Regions from separate parts of the Flavobacterium sp. PL12 genome, predicted to be linked through region 1. Evidence: riboswitches for the same ligand, from Rfam matches in the RefSeq annotation. Region 1 holds a riboswitch; each other region holds the start of a gene.

What was found. A riboswitch is a leader RNA that binds a small molecule or an ion and turns the genes downstream of it on or off. The one in region 1 is predicted to bind S-adenosylmethionine.
Region 2: another riboswitch for S-adenosylmethionine. It lies ahead of thrA (bifunctional aspartate kinase/homoserine dehydrogenase I); the one in region 1 lies ahead of RCH19_RS04610 (Na+/H+ antiporter NhaC family protein).
Region 3: another riboswitch for S-adenosylmethionine. It lies ahead of RCH19_RS06950 (homocysteine S-methyltransferase family protein); the one in region 1 lies ahead of RCH19_RS04610 (Na+/H+ antiporter NhaC family protein).
Region 4: another riboswitch for S-adenosylmethionine. It lies ahead of RCH19_RS11270 (hypothetical protein); the one in region 1 lies ahead of RCH19_RS04610 (Na+/H+ antiporter NhaC family protein).

What each region holds. Positions count from the first base shown of each region.
Region 1 covers NZ_JBANDI010000006.1:79,246-83,422, reverse strand. The annotation lists gene RCH19_RS04620 (hypothetical protein) at 1-484, opposite strand, end outside; gene fabG (3-oxoacyl-[acyl-carrier-protein] reductase) at 546-1,292, opposite strand; gene RCH19_RS04610 (Na+/H+ antiporter NhaC family protein) at 1,505-2,821, opposite strand; SAM-I-IV-variant riboswitch at 2,878-2,975, opposite strand; gene RCH19_RS04605 (hypothetical protein) at 3,110-3,532, opposite strand; gene sucD (succinate--CoA ligase subunit alpha) at 3,743-4,177, opposite strand, start outside.
Region 2 covers NZ_JBANDI010000011.1:47,324-51,500, forward strand. The annotation lists gene RCH19_RS06880 (O-acetylhomoserine aminocarboxypropyltransferase/cysteine synthase family protein) at 1-252, shown strand, start outside; gene RCH19_RS06885 (hypothetical protein) at 571-861, shown strand; SAM riboswitch class I at 1,764-1,886, shown strand; gene thrA (bifunctional aspartate kinase/homoserine dehydrogenase I) at 1,969-4,177, shown strand, end outside.
Region 3 covers NZ_JBANDI010000011.1:62,986-67,162, reverse strand. The annotation lists gene metH (methionine synthase) at 1-294, opposite strand, end outside; gene RCH19_RS06955 (hypothetical protein) at 777-1,277, opposite strand; gene RCH19_RS06950 (homocysteine S-methyltransferase family protein) at 1,382-2,383, opposite strand; SAM riboswitch class I at 2,656-2,776, opposite strand; gene RCH19_RS06945 (NAD(P)/FAD-dependent oxidoreductase) at 2,869-3,921, opposite strand; gene RCH19_RS06940 (bifunctional precorrin-2 dehydrogenase/sirohydrochlorin ferrochelatase) at 4,022-4,177, opposite strand, start outside.
Region 4 covers NZ_JBANDI010000023.1:18,733-22,909, reverse strand. The annotation lists gene RCH19_RS11285 (hypothetical protein) at 1-417, opposite strand; gene RCH19_RS11280 (hypothetical protein) at 419-814, opposite strand; gene RCH19_RS11275 (hypothetical protein) at 820-1,440, opposite strand; gene RCH19_RS11270 (hypothetical protein) at 1,496-2,308, opposite strand; SAM-I-IV-variant riboswitch at 2,368-2,466, opposite strand; gene RCH19_RS11265 (hypothetical protein) at 2,880-3,377, opposite strand; gene RCH19_RS11260 (hypothetical protein) at 3,480-4,177, opposite strand, start outside.

The sequences.
Region 1 (4,177 bases):
TTCCTGATGTTTGATTACCATCAGTAATTAAAACAGTTGGATACAACGTGTTTTTATAAATACTTTTTAAATCTTTTCCAGCCTTAGCAATATTAGTTTGCGTTCCTTCGAAATCAAATAATTCTGAAGATTCAAATTCATCTGAAAACTGATAGGACTGTACTTCAAATTTATCTTGAATTTCTTTGTTGGCACTTATTTGTTTGTATACTTCAATAGTTTTCTCATTACTATTTAAAAATGAAATTGAGCTCGAATTATCGACTAGTAATGCCAAAGGTGTTTTAACAATTTCAAATGTATTCTTAGTAATTATTGGATTTATAAGTAATATTAAAATCGAAAAAATAGTTAGAAAACGTAAAAAAGCCAAAAACAAATTTACTTTAGATTTGTTTTTGACTTTAAAAATATATTGAAAATAGGACAAACTCCCCGCTATTAATAATGAAAGAAGTAGTAATAGCAGCGTCGTTGTTGTCATATTCCAGCGGTAATTAGAATTCAGGTTTTAAATATTTATCTAAAAACTGATTACTCTAGTATTAAGTAAGCATTCCTCCACATACGTTCATCACTTGTCCTGTCACATATCCGCTCATATCTGAAGCGAAGAACAGACAAGCGTTAGCTACATCTTCAGTAGTTCCGCCACGTTTTAATGGAATACCATCTCTCCATCCTTTTACAACGTCCTCATTTAATTTTGCTGTCATTTCGGTTTCTATAAACCCAGGAGCAATAACATTACAACGAATATTACGAGAACCTAATTCTAAAGCGACTGACTTAGAAAAGCCGATAACTCCAGCCTTAGAAGCTGCATAATTCGTTTGACCTGCATTTCCTTTTACTCCTACTACTGAACTCATATTAATAATCGAACCAGCACGTTTCTTCAAGAAGGTCTTTTGAATGGCTTTTGTCATATTAAATACTGATTTTAAATTCACATCAATTACTTTGTCAAAATCTTCTTCAGACATTCGCATTAGTAAGTTATCTTTAGTGATTCCAGCATTGTTTATCAAAATATCAACTGTTCCAAATTCTGCTAAAACAGCCTCTACAAAAGTTTGTGCTTGATTGAAATCAGCAGCATCAGATTGATATCCTTTTGCCTTGATTCCAAGAGCATTTAGTTCGTTTTCTAAGGCTAAAGCTGATTCGACAGAAGAACTGTATGTAAACGCTACATTTGCTCCATGCTTAGCAAAAACTTCTGCAATTCCTTTTCCTATTCCGCGACTTGCGCCAGTAATTATAGCTACTTTTCCTTCTAGTAATTTCATATTCTAAAACTTAGTTTAATTTTTATTTGGAGCTTTTCCTGCTATTCGCTACAATCTTTTATTTATGTCATTGCTTCGTTCCGCGCAATCAACAAAAATAAAAGGATTTTCACTTCTATCAGGGCTATTTTATATCTGCCAAATATATAATATTTACTTTTTTAAAAAAAATTGAAATCCATATACATTAATGTAAATGCCTTGTTTTAATTTTAAATCAGTCGATTAATCCATTTATCCCAGAAATTAACATAAATAGCAAACAATGTAAAAATAAGTAACAGTAAATGATACCAAGCATTAGAAATCAAATCGAAAAAATTTAACTGACCATTAGCAAAACTTAATATTAATAAAACTTGAGCACCATAAGGTAAAATTCCTTGTATTACGCAAGAGAATATATCTAAAATTGTAGCAGTTTTTCTCGCATCAAGTTGATATTCATCGTTAATTTCTTTCGCTATTGTTCCTGTGATTACAATGGATACCGTGTTGTTAGCAATTGCAAGATTAGTGAGACCAACTAAAGTTCCAATTCCCATTTGCGCTGATTTTTTACTTTTAATTCGTTTTTTGACTTGGAATAAAACATAATCAATTCCGCCTGCTTTTTCCACCATTGCAGCTAATCCGCCAGAAAGCATAGATAACAAGAATATCTCCGTCATACTTGTAAATCCTTCATATATCTTTTGAGCAAAAACCATAAGCGTTAAGTCACCACTAAAATATCCGATCAGTCCAGCAAATAAAGTTCCTATAATCAAAGTAGAAAAAACGTTTACTCCAATGACTGCAAGAACAATGACTAATACGTAAGGTAAAATTGTAAGCCAATTAAAGTCATTTACGGGAATGGTAACCGGAACAATCTCAGAGTTTAATCCTAAGTAAAAAAACAATGCAATCGTTACAATAGCTGCGGGTAGAGCTATAAATAAATTGATTTTGAATTTATCTTTCAGTTTACAGCCTAATGATTGAGTTGCGGCAATTGTTGTATCTGAAATCATTGAAAGATTGTCTCCTAACATAGAACCTCCTAGCAATGCACCAGAAATTAGTGGTAAAGATGCACCGCTTGTCGTCGCTAAAGTAACAGCAATGGGACCAATAGCAACTATAGCACCTACAGAAGTACCTGTCGCTGTAGAAAGAAAGGCTGCTATTAGAAAAATTCCTAGCGGGAAATAAGCAACATCAATATTATTAATACCTAGACTTACAACTGCATCAACTCCGCCGGTAGCTTTACTTACCACAGCAAAAGCTCCAGCCAAAAGATAAATAAGACACATAGTCATAATTTTGCTTTCTCCGCAACCAGCAATTAATGTATTTACTTTTTCTTGCGTTGAATTTTTAAATAGTAGGAATGCTGCTATTATACCTACTAATACAGCAACCGGTGAAGGAAGAGCATAGAAATCATTCAGAAAAATGCCAACTCCTAGAAAAGTAGCGATAAAAATAAATAAAGGAATTAGTGCGAATGGGTTACCATTATTTTTTGCATTTTGGATCATAATCAATTTTTGAATTAAAATTGTTACGACGATAAACTAAAAAGCTAAATGGGAATAAAAACAACATTTTTTCCAAAGGATTTGGCTTATCGTTTTAGCACCTTGCTCGTTGTTGCAGGTTGCTATCTCATAATTGAGATTCGTGATAACGGTTGCAAAAGTAGTTCATATTTCATTATAAAAACAAACAAAAATTAGCATTTATTATTATTATTATTATTATAAAACAAAAAAGACCTTACCGAAGTAAAGTCTTTAAGAGATAATAGTATATTTATTGGTTATAACTTAAAAAGCTACATTCCATTTTGGCAATCTTCCATTTTCATCTAAGAAATTTTGTAATACTTGACCTTCCACTGCAGTTGGTATTGCTTTACTTTTATCATTAAAAGTTTCGTACCAAACCACTTCTAAAGTAGTAATATCTTCTATTTTCATTTGCGCTGGCCAAGAATATTTTCTTCCTGTTTTTGCAAATTGGTGTCCTTCAACAATTTTGTCATTTAAACCACCATTTTTAATTTTCAAAGTTCCGTCATTTTGAACGGTTCCAGTAGAACCTACCATAATTAGCTCTTTCTCTTCTCCAACAGCATAAACTAGAAATACGCCAGAACCTTCTGATGCATTGCAAACTTCTGCTAAACTATCTTCTGCTGTAAATGAAAACTGATTGGTAACTTTGAATTTTTTTAATTCCTTGTACATATATTATATTTTTATTTGAATTGGCTTCCTCAAATAGAGCTCTAAAAATCTTGAGCAGTATCTAAACCATTCGTTTACGTTTGTTATTTATTAAAAAAACTATAAATCATCTATTTTTAATAAAGTGCAAAGGTATTCTTTAATTCCATTTTATAATAAAAAAGCCTCACAAAATGCGAGGCTTTTAAAATATTTGTATTTAGAAAAAGATTATCCTAAAACTTCTTTTACTTTTTTACCAATCTCAGCTGGAGAATCCACTACGTGAATACCGCATTCTCTCATGATTTGTTTTTTAGCTTCCGCAGTATCGTCAGATCCACCAACAATCGCACCGGCGTGTCCCATTGTACGTCCTGCTGGAGCAGTAACTCCTGCAATGAAACCGACAACTGGTTTACGATTACCATCAGCTTTAATCCAATGAGCAGCATCAGCTTCTAATTGTCCACCAATTTCACCTATCATTACGATACATTCTGTTTCTGGGTCATTCATTAACAACTCTACTGCTTCTTTTGTAGTAGTTCCAATAATTGGATCTCCACCAATTCCGATAGCAGTTGTGATTCCTAAACCTTGTTTTACAACTTGGTCAGCAGCTTCATAAGTTAAAGTTCCTGATTTAGAAACAATACCTATAGT
Region 2 (4,177 bases), on a different contig from region 1:
GGCTTTGAAGCAGCTAAAAAAGTAGCGGATGAAACTAAAGTATTCTCACTTCTAGCTAACATTGGCGATACAAAATCTTTAATAATACATCCGGCAAGTACAACGCACCAACAATTATCAGCAACGGAGCAAATTGCTGCAGGAGTTCCAAATGACTTAATTAGATTATCTGTTGGTTTAGAAGATATTCAAGATCTAATTCAAGACCTAAAACAAGTATTTGAAAATATAAAACAGGCTCAGCTAGTTTAAAGAGAAACCTGTTTTTCTTTGAATGTTTAAATTTTAAATGAAGGACTTCTGTAAATTCAGAAGTCTTTTTTTATATGATTGATGAGTTATATAAGAGAAAATATTTGACTTGTCAACATCGAAATATAATTCCCTACGAAAGCAATAAAATTGGTAAGAAATTATATAAGTTTTAAAACTAATTGTGTAACCTTTTTAGCAAAAGATTAAACTAAATTTGCTGAACAAGAAAAAAGAGCGAATAACTATCTTGTTAGCTTCTCTTTTTGATTATAACGTAATGTGGGTATTTATAAATAATTAAACTAAAATTTTATTATGGAATCAAAAGAATTATTGGATACAATGGAAAATTCGACCAAAGTGAATAATAGAATTGGAGATCACAAATGGGATAAATATCTAGATGATTATTTTAACTATTTTAAAGAATATAAAAAGCATTACAATAAATCAGTTGAAGGAAATAGTAAGTCACTATCAATATATCCTTATATGCAGCAAAAATGGGAGTCTCTGAAAAGAAGAATCAGTAGAGCGCATAAGTATAATCGCTTAAATGATAAACAAATTGAAAGGCTGATTGTTATGAAAATTAAGGAATATTAATTTAAAGTTATTAATCCGTTAAATCCGTTAATCACATTAGGAGAATGCGAAAATAATTTCGATATTTGAGTAAATAAAAAATAAACATGGAATTTAAAATTAGTAATACGTTTATGGTCGGTCAGGATAAATCCTGAGGGTAGTTTATTGCGTAATTTTAAATCGAAATTATAATAAATAAGCTTCCCAGGTAACGGGAGGCTTTTTTTATAAATAGTCGTGTAACATTTTTTTAATAGAATATAGTCAAAACAGATGAATAGAATAAAAAATCATAATAGTAGCAAGCTAGCAGTCACAAAAATAATTTGTGTCATTATGATGCTGCGTATGAATGTCTGTTAAATCCAAATGTGAAAGTTTAAAGCATAGCTTAAAACCCTTTTGGATATAAATCTAAAAGGGTTTTTGCTTTTAGAAATAAATGAAATAAGTAAAAAAATGAATATTATAAACCTAACAACTAATTAATTATGAGTGCCACTAAGTACGTAGCAAAAACATTTCAGTTATTAAAAAATCTTAATTTCAGAAATAAAAGAAAGAAGAGTAATGACTTTATAAATGAGTTAATCGATTCTAGATTCGGAGTTTCAATAAATGATAATTTATCACAGACAAAAGTGCCAAATTCATTGCTTTTTTTAATGTATTCAAAAGAGAATGAAACTTTATTTATTTAAAAAACGGGATTTTAATTTCCTCCATTTTAAAGTAGAAAAAACGTGCACTGCTTATTCAAATTAGAGATTGTAAAATCTATCGTTATATTTATTTTGCGAGAATAGGCAGTGTACTTTTCATTTTTAGAATGTAAAAATTAGGAATCAAAAGAGGCAAAAGTTTTGTTTTTAAAAATAATTACAGTTAATTTGCTGCTTTAAGTTCACACTTGTATTGAAATGTTATAAAGAAAGGCAGAGGGATTAGACCCGATGAAGCCTTAGCAACCCTTCGATTTATCGAAGAAGGTGCTGCATTCTACCTCGAACTGAAATTATTTCAGTTACATGGAAAGATAACAATAAGAATTCGTCTAGACACCTAACATCTAGCTTTCTTTCTAATATTTCCAGACACAAATCAAAAATCATTAAAGATTTGAAATTGGAAAATAAACCTTCATTAATTACATTACAAGATTTCACCACACATAATGGTGCTTTCTATGCTACACTTAACTTAAGTTATCAGGTTTTTGGTGCTGCTTTGCACACCGCTCCTATAATTTTAATCAATCACGCTTTAACTGGAAACTCACAGGTAATAGGAGAATCTGGTTGGTGGAATGAAATAGTAGGAGTTGATAAAACAATCGATACTAGAAAATATACAATCATCGCTTTTGATGTTCCAGGTAATGGTTTTAATTCAGCTACAATCGAGAATTACAGAGATTTTATTGCCAGAGATATTGCTAAAATTTTTCTGGAAGGACTTCGTGTCTTAAAAGTTGATCAACTTTTTGCGCTTATCGGTGGATCTGTAGGAGGAGGAATAGGTTGGGAAATTTTAGCCTTAGAACCAAAACTAACACAAAATTTTATTCCCATTGCTACCGATTGGAAAGCTACTGATTGGTTGATTGCTAACTGTTACTTGCAAGAGCAAATATTAAACAATTCCAAGAAACCTATAGAAGACGCGCGCATTCACGCAATGTTGTGCTACCGAACTCCTGAATCTTTTAAAGAAAAATTTAATAGAGATATCAATGTACAACTTGAAACCTTTCAAGTAGAGAGTTGGCTGAATTATCACGGAGAAAAATTGGAGAAAAGATTTCAGTTAGCTGCGTACAAGATGATGAATCAACTATTAAAAACGATTGATATCACTCGGAATCGAGAATCTTTAGAATCACTGATTTCTAAAGTCGATGCCAATATTTATATCGTAGGAATCAATTCTGATTTATTTTTTACGGCAAAGGAGAATAAAGAAACATACAACGATATTAAAAAATTTAAAAATAATGTATTCTATAGTGAGATTGACTCGCAGCATGGACACGATGCTTTCTTGATGGAATACGAACAATTAGACAATTTATTAGAAGTAGTCTTCAAAAATAAAAAACAAATGAAAATATTAAAATTTGGTGGAAAATCTTTAGCAAACGGTGAAGGGATTAATACGGTTCTAAATATTATTGAAAGTAAAATAAAGCAAGAAGAAAAAGTTGCAGTTGTTGTATCAGCAAGAGGAAAAGCTACTGATGAGCTAGATGATATTTTAACCATCGCTGTAAAAAATGGTAATTACAAACCACTTCTTGAGAGTTTTAAAAAATATCAAAAAGATGGATTTGAATCAATTGATTTTTCTGTTGAATTTGAAAAATTAGATAAGCTTTTTGAAGGCGTAAGTTTAATAGGCGATTACAGCACTAAAATTCAAGATCAAATTTTAGCGCAAGGAGAAGTGCTTTCTGCTAAATTACTTGTGTTTTTATTGAACGAAAGAGGTATTCTTGCAAAATTCGCCGATACCCGTGAATTGATAGTGACAGATTCGAATTTTGGGGATGCTCAACCTATTGAAGCTGCTTCGAAAAAGAATATCATCCAGATTTTTAAAGAAAATGAAGATGCCGTTTTAGTAATTACAGGTTTTATTGGTGCAAATGCAAAACAGGAGACCACTACTTTAGGTAGAAATGGAAGTAATTACACAGCTTCACTAATAGCAAATTTCATCAATGCTGAGGAACTACAAAATTTCACGCATGTTGATGGAATATATACTGCAAATCCAGATTTAGTTCTAGATGCTAAGAAGATAGATCACCTGACTTTTAATGAAGCTAATGAGTTGGCTAATTTTGGAGCAACAATTTTACATGCTAAGACTATCATTCCTTTATTAGAAAAAAATATCCCGCTTCGTATTTTAAATACTTTCAATCACGAAAATAAAGGAACTTTAATTACTGCTAATGCTGCAGGAGCTGGTATAAAAACACTTTCTGTTTTAAAAAATGTAGCTCTAGTGAATCTTGAAGGAAGAGGATTATTAGGAAAAACAGGTGTAGATGCTCGTATTTTTAAAGTAATGGGCGATAATGACATTAGTGTAAGTATCATTTCTCAAGGTTCGTCAGAAAGAGGAATTGGATTGGTCGTTGCAGCTGATAAAGCCACTAAGGCTATGATCGAATTAGAAAAGGAATTTGAAAATGATTTCTATTCTAAGGATGTAAATAAAATTACTGTAGTCGATAATGTCTCGGTAATTTCTATAATAGGCCAAGATTTAAGTACGTTCCATAAGCCGTATACTGCTTTAATTAAGAACAAAATAATTCCAATACTTT
Region 3 (4,177 bases), on a different contig from region 1:
ACGGGAAATATCAGGTTCAGCAGCAATCAAATTCAGGAATTTTTTCATTGCATAAACGCCATCGAGCATCCCTTCATCCATATTAATATCGATGATTTGGGCGCCACCCTCTACTTGCTCTTTTGCAATACTTAGTGCTTCTTCGTACTTTTCTTCCTTAATTAACCGAAGAAATTTTCTAGAACCTGTAACGTTTGTTCGTTCTCCAACGTTGATAAACAAACTCTCTGGTGTTATAATCAAAGGCTCTAATCCTGCTAATACAAGGTTTTTTCTTGTTACTTTTTCTGCCATTTTATTTATTTTTAATTCTAAATCATTTTAAAAACGAAATAGATTTAATCTTTTATCTTATTATTTTGGGCGTGCCCCAAAAGGGTCGGGCTATCCGCTATATCTTTTGTTTCGCTATCGCTTCACAAAAGGATGCCGCTACTATCCCTCACGCAGTTTTGTACTCTGTCATTGCGAGGAACGAAGCAATCCTATTTCTTTGCCCTTATGATGCGATTCCTTTGCGTAATTCCTCTCAACTTGCCAGAATGATCTCCTCTATAGCTTTTTTCTTGGAAAATATTTATTCTCCTTGTGGGCACGAGCATGACGCTCGCGCTCGCAGGGTATTCTCTGTCATTGCGAGGAACGAAGCAATCCTACTAGTTGCTCTCGTGATGCGATTCCGTCGTTCCTCGGAATGACTCACTTGATGCTTTTATTTCTTGAGCACGTTTAGTCTCCTTGTGGACACGAGCTAGACTCTCGCACTCGCAAATGATTTATCCTATTCCAATATTTTTTTTACTGACAAACACCCAATGTCCATTTTCTTTTGTAAAATAATATCTGTCCTTGGTCATAGCTATTCCAATCATTTTTTTAACATCGATAGTCGCTTTGTACTTGTCAACTTTGAAATTTGAAAAACTCACAAACAAAAAATTGATATCATCATTATTAACCTTTACTATCTCTATATTATAATTTGATTTGAAATTAACTAAATCATTTCTATTAATAATGAAACTTGAATTGTAGTCTTTTATATTTTGAACTAAAACAGAATCAATTAACCCTATTTTTATCTGCTCAATTTTAACGTTTTTAAACTCTTCTGAAGTAGGCATTTTACTTGTATCAAAACGCTCAACAGAATCTAACAAAACATTTATATTTTGAATAATTAATTCTCGACCGCTATCAATTTTGATTTCTTGCTTACAACTTGAAAAAAACATCAAACTAAAAAGTACAAATAATGCATTGATTTTTTTTAACATAGCTTCTAATTTTTAATTCATTTCTAAATAAAAAAAGATTTACATCATAACAGTCAAAACTCTCCATTTATAAGTTTAAAACTTTGACAAAGGTTATTAGTGTTTTACATCACCGCAGTCGAAACTCTTGGTTTATAATCCTTAGCAATATCTGCAATCAACTTGATGTGTTGTGGAGTTGTTCCACAACAACCACCTATTATATTTACTAAATTATCGTCTAAATACGTTTTGATTTGGGCTTGCATTTCTTCTGGTGTTTCATCGTATTCTCCAAAAGCATTTGGCAATCCTGCATTAGGATGCGCCGAAACATTAAATGATGTGTTATGAGATAATGTTTGCAAGTATGGTTTCAATAAGTCAGCTCCAAGCGCACAATTGAAACCTACACTTAATAATGGAATGTGTGAAACTGAAACTAAAAATGCTTCAACCGTTTGTCCTGAAAGTGTTCTTCCTGATGCATCGGTAATTGTTCCTGAAACCATGATTGGGATTTCAATATTGCGTTCGTCTTTGACTTCTTCAATAGCAAAAAGCGCTGCTTTAGCATTCAAGGTGTCGAAAATAGTTTCTACAAGTAATATATCGCAGCCACCATCCATCAAGGCTTCTACTTGCTGCTTGTAAGCTTTGCGCAAATCATCAAAAGTTACTGCTCTATACCCTGGATCATTCACATCTGGCGACATACTTGCCGTTCTATTTGTTGGTCCTACTGAACCTGCTACAAAACGAGGTTTCTCTGGATTTCTAGCGGTAAAGTCATCAGCAACTTCGCGAGCAATTTTTGCAGATTGAAAATTCATTTCGTATACAAAATCTTGGAGATGATAATCAGCCATTCCAATAGTGGTACTCGAAAAAGTGTTCGTTTCTATGATGTCTGCTCCTGCATCAAAATATTTAGCATGAACTTCTTTTATCGCTTTGGGTTGGGTCAGTGATAGTAAATCATTATTTCCTTTAAGTGAATGTGGGAAATCTTTAAAACGCTCTCCACGAAAATCTTCTTCGGAGAAATTGTAGCGTTGTAACATAGTTCCCATTGCGCCATCAAGAATAAGAATTCTCTCTTTTATGGCCTTTTGAATATCTGACATAATCGTTTATTTCTTAAAAACCTCTTTGTTATAGAGATCTGTACATTTTATTAATACTAACAAAAATTCAATATATAAACTGCTTAGCCCCGATGGAAACGGCATCCTTTTTATGCTGAATTTATTTCAGTATAAAAAGATACAGTGAACAGCGGGAAAATTATTAGCAAAAAAGCATAATAATTCGCTCCTAAAACTGAAATTAATTCAGTGGGCTAAATATCGATATGTTATCAAGAAAAATTTTGAGAAATACTGCTGTGAGTATTCGTGTGTTATCTATCTTAATTACTGAAATAAATTCAGCATAAAGTAGAATGTAGCACCTTCTTTAAAAGATAAAGGGTTGCTAAGGTTTCATTGGGTCTTTCCCTCCGCCTTTCGTGATAACTGTCAATAAATATATGAACAATGCAAAGTAAAGACATAGCGCTACTACTTGCAAGTAATAACGCTATATTTTTTAACTATTTTATGGGAAATTGTTAAACTATTGCTTTAACCACTGCTTTTGGAGCTTCTTTACGAGTTCCATCAAAGCCGTCTACTCCAGCAACCGTAGTGTATTTTAGAACATATTTCTTACCTGGATTTATGATCTGGTATGCAGCTTGACACATTAAAGTTGCTTCGTGGAAGCCACAAAGTATTAATTTTAATTTTCCTGGATAGATATTTACGTCACCTATTGCAAAAATACCCGGAATATTAGTTTGATAATCTAAAGCATTATTTACTTTGATTGCATTCTTTTCAATTTCTAATCCCCAATCTCCAATAGGACCTAATTTAGGTGTAAGACCAAAAAGTGGAATAAAGAAATCTGTAGCAATTGTTCTTTGTGCTCCGTTTTCATCTAAAACAACCGATTCGATATGTTCGGCGCCATTTATACCGATAACCTCTGCCGGTGTGATTAATCTTATTTTTCCAGCATCTTTTAATTCTTGTACTTTTTCAACAGAATCTAGAGCACCTCTGAATTCGTTTCTTCGATGAACTAACGTTACTTCTGAAGCAATATTAGACAGGAAAATACTCCAATCTAAAGCAGAATCTCCACCTCCAGCGATAACAACTTTCTTATCTCTAAATTCCTCTGGATCTTTTATAAAATATTTAATTCCTTTATCTTCATAGAAATTAATCCCATCAATAAGTGGTTTTCTTGGTTCAAAACTTCCTAAACCACCTGCAATCGCAATTACTGGAGCGTGAAATTGTGTTCCTTTATTAGATGTAACTATAAAAGTTCCATCATCTTGCTTTTCTATTGTTTCTGCTCGTTCTCCTAACGTAAATCCAGGTTCAAACTGCTTAATTTGTTCCATTAAGTTATCAACTAAATCCCCAGCTAAAACTTCTGGAAATCCTGGAATATCGTATATTGGTTTTTTAGGGTATAATTCTGAAAGTTGCCCTCCTGCTTGTGGCAACGCATCTAGTATGTGGCATTTTAACTTTAACAAACCGGCTTCAAAAACAGCAAATAAACCTGTTGGACCAGCTCCTATTATAAGAATATCAGTTTTAATCATTACATTACTATTTATAGTCATTTTTTGAGTTTACAAAGAAACGAATATTTGCTTCTCCTTTTTATGATTTTTATCATTCCTTTAAATCTACAGGAACTTTTTATATATTTTTTAACGTTTCAGTAATCTTATTCATTTTTTCAACTTTTTCTTCAAAGTTTCCTTTCAATGTTTTCCGATATTCATTTAAGTTTTCTACCATTTTATTAATATCATCTGGGATTACTTCTTCAAAAAATTGTCGCAGCCTTTTAGC
Region 4 (4,177 bases), on a different contig from region 1:
TTATATTTTATTGTCTTTCCATAGTTTACTGTATTTCCTGAGTCCTATAAACTGTTTTTTTACTTTTCCTGGCATTGCCTCATAATCATAATCGTACAAATAATATTCTAGATGGTCTAGATGGATGGTTAAGAGAAATATTCTTTTACTAACTAGATCAGATTTTTTACTTATTTTACGAATTAAATAATCCTCTTGTCGCCGAATTTCTAACAGTTCATATAATTGGCTAATGGTTTTATCCTGTAAGTCTATATCTAATAATTTGAATTCTTTAGCGATAGTATTGCGTTCACTGGTCAAACTAATTGGGTCATTGTTTTCATTCACGTATAATGTTACAAAATTCATTCTTTTATGATAAAGTAAAAATTCTTCTAAAAACGAAAGTTTATGAGTTGGGAAGAGGTCATTCATTTTAAATATTTATTTTAGGATCTATTTCGTTTGATTTTTCCAGGCAAATAGTCTCGTCTTGAAACACTATTACTGTGCGATTTTGATCAAGGTCTTCCATCAACAGTTCTATTAGATGAATAATTGCTTTTTTAAGAAGTGGCTCAGCTACTGGAAATTTAGGATACTGAATAAACTCTAAGGTAACCGATGGCTCTTCTTGTCCCAGAAAAACAATTTCACATAGTGCAAGTTTTACGCTCAGCACTACATCAAATTCTTTTTTAATTTGTTGCTGTCTGTTATATAGCTTCTTTTTAAAGTCACTTATTAAAATAATTTCATCCGAATAGCCTTTATACAAACCAATGGTGGCTTGAGCGGTAAAGGTCTTTGAAACACTACTTTTTATATTCATTCTTTTTAGTTAAATTTACAATCTCCATAAACTTTCTCATTATACCATAAAGCATCTCGATGCAACTTATAATACATGTCTAAACCACTAACTGTATAATGTACATAGGTATCATCTAATTTAATAACTCGAGGATTGAGGTTGAATTTTTCAGGTTCATTATAACAAAGGTTCTTAAATAATCTGAAATTAGTTTCTTTTTCAAATTCAGTTAAATCTGGATCACTGTACCAAATATAATTCCCTTTTTCAATAATCATTCCTTTTAACCAATTGGTATTGTCACAATCTGGATGTTCAATATTTACGTTGTAAGAATTCGTATTTCGAACGCCTTCAATTTGTCTTTCATCAATAAAGGCAAAATCATCATTCAATTTCATGCCAAAAGGAATTAGCACGTCAGCAGCAAAAGCTTCTAATCGAAATGCAGGCATACACATTTCGGCTGCAATTAATAGCACACCATTTGTTTGTCCGCCATAATTATATGTGGTTACAAAATTCTCTATGGATTGAAAGCATTTTACAATACTTGAAACTTTAATCACTAATGTCGAAAAAACTGGTTTTAAAAAATCGGAATCGGTATACGTCAGCATATTTATGTGTACTTTATAATTCATAATCCGTCCTGTCCTTCTTGAAAAGAATGACAATGAGGATCGTAGAAATGACTATTTATTTAATAAAATGTTGGGTAGATTGTGCGATAATATGACCATTTAAATCTAGCAAAACTCCACCATAGGGGATACTATTCATAAATCTTGATTTATTATTCTCTTTCGGTAAGTAATGAGCTGAATCTGAACTTAGAATCAAGGCTAAATCCTTGGGTTGATTTGAATCAATACTGATTTTTTCATAAACCTTTTCAAAATGATAGAGTAGTAGCGACTCTTTTTGAGTTTTATCTTCTAATATTTCACTAGCAATTGATAATACGCTTCCGGGTAAGTGGCTTGCTGAAGCTTCATCTTCAACTAAGTGAATAGGAATTTGTGTGTAACAAGGCGATTTAGGATGTTTTAAAATAAAATAAGGGAATTTACCGTAATACCCAGAAATCCTATTAATAGTGTAAGCAAGGTCATCATCAAGTAGTAAAGTTTTACAGTTGAAGTTTTGTAAATCTCGCCTAGTTTTTTCATCTTTTTTCGTATTCCAGATGAGTATAAAACGGGCTTGGGTCTCTACTTTGAAAGTACCACTTCCTTCATGTAGACTAAATGTTTTTCCTGTGAATTGTTTTTCACTATCAAATAACAAAATCTCGTCAGGAGTTACTCCGGTAAAATCAAGTTGTGTTGTGAGAGCGCTGTGGCTGATTTCGATTCCTAATGGAGTGAATTTGTCCTCAATCATTGGAGACACAACTAAATTGCGATTTTCGCAACTATGCCATTGTGTTTTTAAGCCTACATAATGATCAATATCGCTACCTGATTGGTGCTTTAGGATTTCTTTTAACTGAATACTTTTAGTATACATAACATAACAATTTTAAATTATAGTTTTTGCTATGTCGTAAAATGCGATAAAGAATTGTGGTTTCTCAATACATTTGAACGACTGTCCCGCATTCTAAGCCACCGTGTCTTGAGTTGATCGGTTGGCATTACACAAATGTGTAATTCTTGATGCTTTGACAAATATTATAAAAAAAAATCGAGATATGCAAGTTATACCTTGTTGTAACATATTACAGTTTTACATTTTATATTTTGGATAGAGTAAACAATGAAAAAATATGAACTGTCAATAATCACTACTATAAAATTCATTCACAGAACTACAATATCAAATTTTATATGTAATTTTCTTTGTCTGTAGTTAAAATTCTTAAAAATAACTTGATGATTTTAAACTGATAAATGTTAAATATTGTAGATCAATAAGGAGTATAAAAATCTAATATTTTAAAATTATTGTAAACTGTTTAGCGCTGCTTTTTAAAGAATGCTAATTACTCTAATTTTTATTGATTGAAATAGTATCATTATTATAAGAATTATAAATTCTGAGAATAAATTGTAAAGATTACAAAGCGTTTAATGCCTTTCTAAAATGGCATATTAGACTTGTCAATCTCTATCATGATATTTTTCTTTAAATTTTTTTCATCGCACTTAAAATTACTACATTCATAAATGTCGTGAACAATTCCCTCTTTGATATCAAAAATTAAATCAAAATAATTATTGGAATTGTTTCCAATAAAAGAGTAACCTTTACAATTGAAGTTACAGCTTTGAGAGTTACACGAACCACTATGTCTAGTTAGATAAGTGTCGCCAGCATCAAGAAGTTCATTAAAAGCATCATCAAGTTTGCCGATGAAATCTCCCTTTGTGAAATGTTGATAAGTGAAACTTACATCCAAAATTGAGTTTATCATACTTATGTCTAGCTTCTCAAAAAAGTGTAATACAGTATTTGCTTGCGTATTTAAAGGAGTTTTTTCCTGTGTTGTTATAATATATTTTTTATTCTCTGTGAAAAAAGTAACATCACCGATGGATGAGAGTTGCTTTAGCAATTTAATTTTAACTTGATCCATGGGTTTTAAGTATTTTGAACTGTTGTTTTATTTAATCTTCACTAAAAATTAAAATCTAGTTAATAATTACTACTATTCTATTCAACTACGAAAAGAAAGTCTTTAATTTGGATAATATGCGTTTATTTTCTTTTCTTCTACTAAACATTGAAAATGTTGACTCGTTTTTCTCAAGTGATTACGCAACCTATTATAGGTGTATTTTTCAAAAATAGTTTCAATGATTATTTGTGAGTTGGAACTAATTCGAGGATTAAAATTAAAACCAATAGCGCAATCAATAATATAATGGTTGGAATACAACAGTCTGTCGTGCGATTTTAATTCATCGACATTGTTCTGTATAATTCTAATTTCTGAAGTTGAATATTTTTGTTGTAAAAAATTATATACATCAACTTTATTAAAATTTACCTTGTTTAGAAAATCAGTATAAAAGTGTTTTAGCGTTTTTTTATTCTTTGAAATTGCTTTTATCAAAGGATAAACACTATTCTCATAAAATTCAGGTTTATCAAGTAAATAGGAATCGTTTACTATGATTTTGTTTAATGGAATTAATTTTCGAATGTTTTCCATGGTGTTTTCCCATCCCGCAAATTTCTCGCTCAAATCAATCTTAAAATGACATATTCTAACAATATTTTCTATTTTGTCCTTATAGTTACTTATTGAAAAACAAAGTGCGCCTTTGCGTTCCGCCTCGCCGAACCAATCCTCATCCTTTTGTGTAAAAATTAAAGTTTGATCACATTTTGACCTTTCAAAAAAATGTTCTTTAATTGATTTTATAGCAATAG